Linked DNA regions of Pueribacillus theae. The protein of the gene in region 1 interacts with the protein of each later gene in a pairwise test. Links are inferred from orthologs where the notes say so. Each region holds a gene or a part of one and is shown on either strand. Other genes may lie near its edges. The genes, in order: rho, nusG and yhbY.

Evidence for each region.
Region 2: the proteins of rho (region 1) and nusG interact in binary tests that used the Escherichia coli proteins (3 or more experiments, as listed by UniProt). The link is inferred for Pueribacillus theae from one-to-one orthologs.
Region 3: the proteins of rho (region 1) and yhbY interact in binary tests that used the Escherichia coli proteins (3 or more experiments, as listed by UniProt). The link is inferred for Pueribacillus theae from one-to-one orthologs.

The regions. Positions count from the first base shown.
Region 1 is NZ_QCZG01000015.1:46,693-49,651, forward strand. Bases 31-2,827 are described here. They hold rho (transcription termination factor Rho), read right to left. Parts: upstream 2,161-2,827; coding sequence 901-2,160; downstream 31-900. Other genes in these bases: DCC39_RS08895 (hypothetical protein), read right to left, coding at 31-296; rpmE (50S ribosomal protein L31), read right to left, coding at 438-638; glpX (class II fructose-bisphosphatase), read right to left, coding at 2,423-2,827. In the rest of the region: more of DCC39_RS08895, read right to left, coding at 1-30; more of glpX, read right to left, coding at 2,828-2,959. UniProt on the Escherichia coli protein: Facilitates transcription termination by a mechanism that involves Rho binding to the nascent RNA, activation of Rho's RNA-dependent ATPase activity, and release of the mRNA from the DNA template.
Region 2 is NZ_QCZG01000004.1:106,622-109,690, forward strand. What follows is about bases 12-2,918. They hold nusG (transcription termination/antitermination protein NusG), read right to left. Parts: upstream 1,779-2,918; coding sequence 1,245-1,778; downstream 12-1,244. Other genes in these bases: rplA (50S ribosomal protein L1), read right to left, coding at 12-493; rplK (50S ribosomal protein L11), read right to left, coding at 644-1,069; secE (preprotein translocase subunit SecE), read right to left, coding at 1,858-2,043; rpmG (50S ribosomal protein L33), read right to left, coding at 2,117-2,266; sigH (RNA polymerase sporulation sigma factor SigH), read right to left, coding at 2,484-2,918. Outside these bases: more of rplA, read right to left, coding at 1-11; more of sigH, read right to left, coding at 2,919-3,069. UniProt on the Escherichia coli protein: Part of the processive rRNA transcription and antitermination complex (rrnTAC). The complex forms an RNA-chaperone ring around the RNA exit tunnel of RNA polymerase (RNAP).
Region 3 is NZ_QCZG01000008.1:63,325-66,208, forward strand. The notes cover bases 83-2,804. They hold yhbY (ribosome assembly RNA-binding protein YhbY), read right to left. Parts: upstream 1,728-2,804; coding sequence 1,437-1,727; downstream 83-1,436. Other genes in these bases: rsfS (ribosome silencing factor), read right to left, coding at 83-275; yqeK (bis(5'-nucleosyl)-tetraphosphatase (symmetrical) YqeK), read right to left, coding at 295-864; DCC39_RS05695 (nicotinate-nucleotide adenylyltransferase), read right to left, coding at 857-1,435; aroE (shikimate dehydrogenase), read right to left, coding at 1,730-2,560; yqeH (ribosome biogenesis GTPase YqeH), read right to left, coding at 2,597-2,804. Outside these bases: more of rsfS, read right to left, coding at 1-82; more of yqeH, read right to left, coding at 2,805-2,884.

The DNA.
Region 1 (2,959 bases):
GCAACCATGCCTGGATTAAGATTTCCTTCGCTTTCTACAATCCGGCGAATTTTATCTTGATCATCGCTAATTGAATATTTCACATCAGAGAGGTTACGTATGCTTTGCGGATTTTGGTTCGCATCAAAGCTGTAGCGTATGCCGTCACCGCTTCGCGTCCATTTATAATTAATCGGGCCTGCTCCAAACAATCTGTCTTGGATTGGATTTTGGCTGTTGTCAGCTTGTGGAGGCGATTGGTTTGTACATGCAGCAAGCATGATTGCCAATGTGCCAGTAAGCAGTAGTCGTTTCAATTTTTGGACACCTCCCTTTTACTAAGGTGCCCGGATTTTTTTAATTCAAAGCTGTTCTTTTATTCCAATAATGAACAAAGCTCCCAAACGGGAGCTTTTTATTGTCAATGCCTACACAAAGGCCATTTCGTTTTTACGAACTTATTTAAGGTTGTATTTTTTCTTGAATCGATCAACTCGTCCGCCTGCATCAGCAAATTTTTGGCGGCCAGTGTAAAATGGATGGCATTCAGAACAAATTTCTACACGCAAATTTTCTTTTACAGAGCCTGTTTCAAATTCATTGCCGCATGCACAAGTGACTTTCACTCTATTGTATTCTGGATGAATTCCTTGTTTCATCTCGTTCATCTCCTTCCGCCCTGAATCCCTAAGAAACAGAGTTATACTTCATATTACAGAAATACATTATAACAGGGAAAAACGTAATTCGCAAGCACTTTTCTCTTCGGAGCAGAACGAGCCGCTTCAGCTTTTCGATTGTCCAGCTTCTGCGGCTTGCTCCTCGATAAAATTTCTTCCTCGGCCGGGGTAAAAACCACCCCTTCCTCGGAAGAGCATTTTCTCTTCAGAGCAGAACGAGCCGCTTCAGCTTTTCGATTTATCAATTTCCGTTTTTGTCTTTTTGGAATCGTTGAAAAAACTCTTCATTTGTTTCGGTTTCTTTTAGGCGTTTTAAGAAGTGTTCGACAAATTCGAGGGAACCGTCCATTGTTTTGCGGATTGCCCAAAGAATATCGAGCTGTTCTTTTGGCAGTAGCAGTTCTTCTTTGCGGGTTCCAGACCTTGTAATGTCAATTGCTGGGAAAATCCGCCGTTCGGCGAGCCGCCTGTCAAGATGAAGCTCCATATTGCCTGTCCCTTTAAATTCTTCATAAATCACATCGTCCATCCTTGAGCCTGTGTCGATAAGCGCTGTCGCTAAAATCGTTAAGCTGCCGCCTTCTTCAATGTTTCTAGCTGCGCCAAAAAAGCGTTTTGGCCTATGAAATGCAGCTGGATCGATTCCACCGGAAAGTGTACGGCCACTAGGAGGAATGACGAGGTTGAATGCTCTTGCAAGCCTTGTAATGCTGTCCAACAAAATCACGACGTCTTTTTTATGTTCAACGAGGCGCATCGCACGTTCCAGAACAAGTTCTGCGACCTTAATATGGTTTTCAGGCGTTTCATCAAACGTTGAATGGACGACATCCCCTTTTACCGATCGCTCAATGTCTGTTACTTCCTCCGGACGCTCATCAATCAATAATACGATTAATTCGGTTTCGGGATGATTTTCTGCAATGCTGTTCGCAATTTCTTTTAGAAGGATTGTTTTTCCCGCTTTTGGCGGCGCAACGATTAATCCGCGCTGGCCAAACCCGACAGGGGAAATCATATCGATAATCCTTGTTGAGATTTTTTTCGCTTCTGTTTCAAGCGTCATTTTTCTTTCGGGATAAAGCGGAGTAAGCGCTGGAAAGTGAACGCGTTCTTTGGCGGAATCGGGCTCTTCTCCGTTTACTGCTTCGACATGAAGCAGGCCGTAGTACCGTTCGTTTTCCTTCGGCGGCCGAACCTTCCCTGAAACCTTATCACCATTCCTTAAATCAAAGCGGCGAATTTGGGAAGCTGAGATATAAATATCTTCTACACTTGGCGAATAATTAATCGGCCGTAAAAATCCGAAGCCTTCACTCGAAATAATTTCCAAAATGCCTTCCATGAATAAAAGCCCGTCTTGTTCAGCTTGCGCTTTTAAGATAGCAAATATAAGTTCTTTTTTGTTTAATTTACTGTAGTAAGAAACTTTGTACTTTCTTGCTTGCTCATACAGATCTTTCAGTTTCATATTTTCTAATTCTGCTAGTTTTACACCCATTAGGACACCACACTTTTCTTTAAATACTTTTTATAAATAAACATGGAGTTCATTTTATTGCAATGATTGGTTGGATTAGTGATTTGGGGTTTTATAGTGAAGCTGTAGTATGAGAAGCCGCCAGGGGTCTTACTAAAGCGAGACTTCCATCGGTGGGGGTTTTTCTTCATCCCCCCACGGACGGTTACACCGGGATAAAATGGATGGATTCCCGTAAAAAGTTTATGAGAAATCTCTTCATGATTCAATTGTACCCAGTTTCTTAACGTTTCATAACAAGATTTGGTTTTTTATTTAAATTATGTTTCGCTTGTATATAGCGAAGAGTGCCTGTTTTCGCACGCATAACGAGCGTTTCTGTTTCAGCTATTGGTCCATCAAAGCGAACGCCTTTCAACAATTCCCCCGTTGTGACACCTGTTGCCGCAAAAATAGCGTCATCACCTTTTACAAGATCCTCCATTCGGAGAACCGAATTCGTATCATCAATACCCATTGCTTTACATCTTTCAATTTCTTCTTCAGTTTGCGGAGCTAATCTTCCTTGCAGTTCGCCACCAAGGCATTTCAAAGCCACTGCAGCTAAAACACCTTCCGGCGCTCCGCCCTGGCCAAGAAGCATATCAACTCCGGTCCCTCTCATTGCAGCATTTATCGCACCAGCCACATCACCATCTGAAATAAACTTAATCATCGCTCCAGCGTCTCTTATTTCTTGAACGAGCTTTTCATGGCGCTCTCGTTTGAGAACTGTAACAACGACATCTGTTATGTCTTTATTTTTTGCTTTTGCGACTGC
Region 2 (3,069 bases), on another replicon or contig:
CTCGGTATTCAACTTTGCCCGCTTTAATTTCTTTTACCGCTTTTTCCACTTCAAATGTAACCGTGCCTGTTTTTGGATTTGGCATTAAGCCTTTTGGCCCCAACACACGGCCGAGCTTTCCGACCTCTGCCATCATATCCGGTGTAGCAACGATGACATCAAAGTCAAACCAGCCTTGGTTGATTTTATTAATGTACTCTTGATCGCCAACGAAATCCGCGCCTGCAGCTTCAGCTTCTTTTACTTTTTCACCTTTTGCAAATACGAGAACGCGTTGTGTTTTTCCTGTACCGTTCGGCAATACAACCGCGCCGCGTACTTGTTGGTCGTTCTTGCGGGGATCAACGCCAAGGCGAACCGCCATTTCAACCGTTTCATCGAAGTTAGCTTTTGCAGTTTGTTTCACAAGTTCAATCGCTTCATTTAAGCCATATTGTTTTGAGCGGTCAACTAATTTGGCTGAATCTTGATATTTCTTACCTTTTTTCTTCATGTTCTTTCCTCCTAAGTGGTTTAACGGAATATCCTCCCACATGTATCAATTACGCCTCGGCGTAATCGTGTCCGGATTTTTTTCGAGCTTGCTCGAAAACTACAACTATAAAAACGAAAAGGCTACGGACGATGGGTCCGCAACTAGCTTTTAGTCTTCGATCGTAATTCCCATGCTGCGCGCTGTTCCTTCAATCATTTGCATAGCCGCTTCAACGCTTGCCGCATTCAAGTCAGGCATTTTTAGTTCAGCAATTTCGCGAACTTTTGCGCGTTTCACTGTTGCAACTTTTTTCTTGTTTGGCTCACCTGATCCTGAATCGATGCCGGCTTCTTTTTTCAAAAGGACAGCCGCAGGCGGTGTTTTTGTAATAAATGTGAATGAACGATCTTCAAAAACCGAAATTTCAACAGGAATAATTAAACCTGCTTGGTCTTGTGTACGAGCATTGAATTCTTTACAAAATCCCATAATATTTACTCCCGCTTGTCCAAGAGCTGGTCCAACCGGTGGTGCTGGATTTGCTTTGCCAGCAGGTATTTGAAGTTTTACAACTTTGATCACTTTTTTAGCCACGTGACACACCTCCTTAAGTCCGTGATGTGGTATTTGGGTTTGAACCCTCCCACCCATGACACACAACATATGTTGTATAATGCTAAAGTCTCTAATTGACTTTTTAAACATTAAAAGTCTACCACTTAATCATCATAAAAGCAATAAGAGATGTTTAGAAAGTCAACAGAGCCTCTTAAATTCTTTCAATTTGTGTGAAATCGAGTTCAACAGGCGTTTCACGTCCAAACATGTTTACATGGACTTTCACTTTTTGTTTGTCTATATCGATCTCATCAATCTTGCCGACAAAATTGGCGAACGGGCCTTCTTTCACTTTGACGCTTTCGTTCAATTCGAAATCTACCTCAGGCTTCGGAGTTTCATAGCCCATGCTTCTTAAGATTGATTCAACTTCTTCAGGCAGCAGGGGAGTTGGCTTGGAACCGGCGCCGCTCGAACCAACAAAACCGGTTACGCCTGGAGTATTTCGGACGACATACCACGAATCATCAGTCATGATCATTTCTGTTAGAACATAACCAGGAAATACTTTTCGCATTGTTGTTTTCTTTTTACCATTTTTAATTTCGGTTTCTTCTTCCACAGGAACCAATACTCGAAAAATTTTATCAGTCATCCCCATTGATTCAACCCGTTTTTCAAGATTGGTTTTTACCTTGTTTTCATACCCGGAATACGTATGAACAACATACCATCTTTTTTCCATAACAAATAGGACTTCTCGTCCTTCCCTCCCCAATGCATTTACTTACCACGTTACCCTGTATTGCCAAGAGCCGTCATGTTTATTCCAAAATGAACTGAATCAATGAAGAAATGCCAAAGTCAACAATGACAAAGAAAACAGTGACAAAAGCAACTGTTGCGATAACGGTAATTGTATATTTCACTAATTCCTTTTTTGTTGGCCAGCGAACTTGTTTCATTTCGTTGACAACGTTTTTAAGAAACTTGCCTGCCTTCTTAAACATGAATTTGCTATTCCCCTTCCCGGCATAAACGGAATTGGATCCATTCCGCTTTAACGGAAGCTCTCACTTCAGATTACTTCGTTTCATGGTGAATAGTATGGGCATTGCATCGCTTACAAAACTTTTTTATTTGCATTCTTGCCATGTGGTTTTGCTTATTTTTATGCGTCGAATAATTTCTGCTTCCACAAACCGAACAGGCTAAAATCAATTTGCTTTGCATTCCCACACCCTCTTATTCTACTGCATCTCATACTGAATCAACTTTATCACAGCTAAAATCAGCATGTCAACGAGAGCTGAATCGTTTGGAAAAATAATGACGCCCCTTCATCTGCCAGTTTACGACGTCTACTAATGCAAAAAACAGGGAATCCCTGTTTTTGCTCGTCCGATATAAGGTTGTTCAAAATCCGATATGCCCTCCTTTTTGAACGCACTTATAAGGTTATTTCTTTTAGTTCCAAATACCGTTCCAGCTTCCTTTTCACACGCTGAAGAGCGTTATCAATCGATTTCACGTGGCGATTAAGATCTTCTGAGATTTCTTGGTAAGATCGGCCGTCTAAATAATGCATGAGCACCTGGCGCTCAAGATCGCTTAATACTTCCAACATTTTATGTTCAATATCGTTAAATTCTTCCCGATTAATGAGCAGCATTTCAGGATCTGTCTTCCGTGTGCCTGTTAAAACATCCATAAGCGTTCTGTCAGATTCTTCATCAAATATAGGCTTGTCTAATGAAACGTAAGAATTAAGCGGGATATGCTTCTGCCTCGTGGCTGTTTTGATTGCTGTAATCATTTGCCTTGTAATGCATAATTCCGCAAATGCCTTAAAAGAAGACAGCTTGTCTTCTTTAAAATCACGGATTGCTTTATATAGGCCAATCATGCCCTCTTGGATAATATCTTCCCGGTCGGCGCCGATTAAAAAATAAGAACGTGCTTTTGCCCTTACAAAGTTCTTGTATTTGTTAATTAAATATTCAAGCGCTATCGTATTCCCTTCATGGATAATACGA
Region 3 (2,884 bases), on another replicon or contig:
TTATGAAAAATATGAACAACAATTTCACCGAGATCGAGAAGCACCCAACGCGCTTCAGCGTAGCCTTCAATCCGTTTCACAAAAATATTCTGTTCAGCAGCCGCTTCTTTCACTTCATCAGCAATCGCCTGCACTTGTTTTTCCGAATTTCCGTGGCAAATTAAAAAATAATCAGCAATCAGTGAAATCCCCTTCATTTCTAAAATCACAATATCTTCGGCGCGTTTATCATCCGCCACATTCGCAATTCGATAAGCGAGTGCCTTTCCTTCCATTACATAACCTCCTGAAATATTACGTTTGATTCACTTCACGTTGTAGATCATTATATGTTTCGATCGTTTGCGGGTAAATGAGCTGATTCTTTTTTAGCAAAAATTGGACAGTGTTGCTTACCGCTTGTAAAACAGCAAGATTTACATTGTCTTTTGATAATTCCCTGACGTATTCAACTCCCGGAAACGAGCGGTTCGGTTCAATATAATCTGCTAAAAAAACAACTTTCTCCAACGTACTCATTCCTGCTCTTCCAGTCGTATGAAAACGAATCGCATCCAGCACTTCTCCATCATTGATGCCGACTTCTTTTTTTACAAGGTAAGCTCCAACAGGGGCATGCCATAGTTCACTGCTGTAATCAAGTAAATCTTGAGGCATGGCTTCTTTTTTAATAATTTCAGCCATTTCCTCGTTCGGCCGAAATTTTGCATAGTCGTGAAAGATTCCTGCCAATTCCGCTTTTTTTATGTCGGCTCCAAACCGCTCTGCAAGCATCATTGCAGTGTCAGTTACACCAATTGTATGGATATAGCGGCGTTCTGTCAGCTGCCTTTTCACAATTTCCAGCGCATCATTTTTATTCATACAACTTGTTCTCCTCAATATAGTGTCGCACATTTTTAGGTAAATAATAACACGTAGTGTCTTTTTCCCGAAATCGTTTGCGTAAAAACGTTGATGAAACCTCAAATAATGGCACTTCCACAAACTGGATCTGTTCTTTATATGGCGATTCCATCGGGTGCCCTTTTCGATTGACACCGATAAACGTAGTTAATTTTAATAAATGATCGATGTTTTTCCAGTTTGGCAAATCTTGCACCATATCTGCACCGATAATGAAAAAAAATTGCGTTTCTTCGTATTGATGCACAAGTCTTTCCAATGTTTCATATGTATATGACGGTCCTTCACGTTCAATTTCAATCGCACATAATCGAAATCGCGGATGATTTTTAATTGCCATTTTCAGCATGGCTAAACGATGTTTTGATGCCGATATTTTTTCATTTTGTTTATGTGGAGGTATAGATGCAGGCACAAACCAAATTTCATCTAGGTCACATTGTTCAAGCACTTCATTTGCAATAAGCAAATGTCCGTAATGAGGAGGATCGAACGTTCCGCCTAACAGGCCTATTTTTTGAAATGGCATCTTATGGAAGCTCGATCTGTTTGTTTCTTTTTGACTCTTTATATAAAACAATTGTTTTTCCGATCACTTGAACAATGTTTGCCTGTGCGCCCTCTTGAAGCTTATCAGCAACAGTTTGTTTATCTTCATCACAGTTTTGCAAAATACTAACTTTTATTAATTCTCTCGCCTCGAGCGCATCGCCTACTTGCTTTATTAAATTTTCATTTACTCCTCCCTTTCCAACTTGAAAGATGGAATCGAGATGGTGGGCTTTCGCACGCAAAAAACGTTTCTGCTTCCCTGTCAGCATGTTTAACCTCCTAGCTTTTTTAGCACCGTTTCTGTCATCCGTTCTATATTTGGCGCAACCCCTAGCCATTTTTCAAACGATAATGCACCTTGATGAACGAACATTCCAATCCCATTAGCGGTTATTGCCCCTTTTTCTTTCGCTTTTTTTAAAAACATTGTCGAAAGAGGGTTATAAATTAAATCAGATACGATTGTTCCCTTTTTTAGATGGTGGATGTTAATTGGCATGTCAGACAGGTTAGGGGACATGCCAACTGATGTCGTATTCACGATAATTCCGTAAGTTGAAAGTTTTTCTTCCGCTTCTTGCAATGGTATGGCGTTTGATTTGACAAATTGCCGTGCATGCATTGCAAGTTGTTCGGCTTTCTGTAATGTCCTGTTCGCAATATCAATTCTTGAGATGCCATAACGTGCGAGAGCGGTAACAATTGCTCTCGACGCGCCGCCTGCTCCGATGATTAAAACATTTTTATCGTGAAACGGATGGTCAATTAGCTTTTGCAAAGAACGAAGATATCCTTCCCCATCCGTATTCGAGCCTATTAAACGCCCGTTTTCATTTTTAATTGTATTGACGGCTCCAATTAATCTTGCTTCTTCATCGATCTCATCCAACCACTCCATCACAGCAACTTTATGGGGGATCGTGACGTTTAATCCTAGTATGTGAAGTGCACGCATCCCGTCAATCGCTTTTTTTAAGTCATTTGGATGGACATCAAACGCTGTATAATGATGAGGGAAACCAAGCTGTTTAAATTCGCAGTTGTGCATGATAGGAGACATCGAATGGGAAATCGGATGGCCAATAACACCGAAAATCCCCATTTGTTCACCCCTTTTCCGGATTTTTTGAACAACCTTTTATATTAGCGACTTTCTAAGTGAAACGGCGACTCCTTCCGGGACATAGGCTGCAATCTCGGCTAGATTTCCTTCAAATGTTACCCAACCTAAGCCAGAAAAAACAACATCAGTCTTTTCACCTTTCATATGAAATAAATTTTTTCTTAATGAAGGGAAATCTTCCTTCTTTTCGTTTTTCGGCGGAATAAGCAATTTTCCTTTTTGTTTTTCATAAAGTTCGTCAGCTTTTTCAAGCTTTGTTCGATGAATATAAAGATTATTTGAGAAATAGCATACAAATGGGCG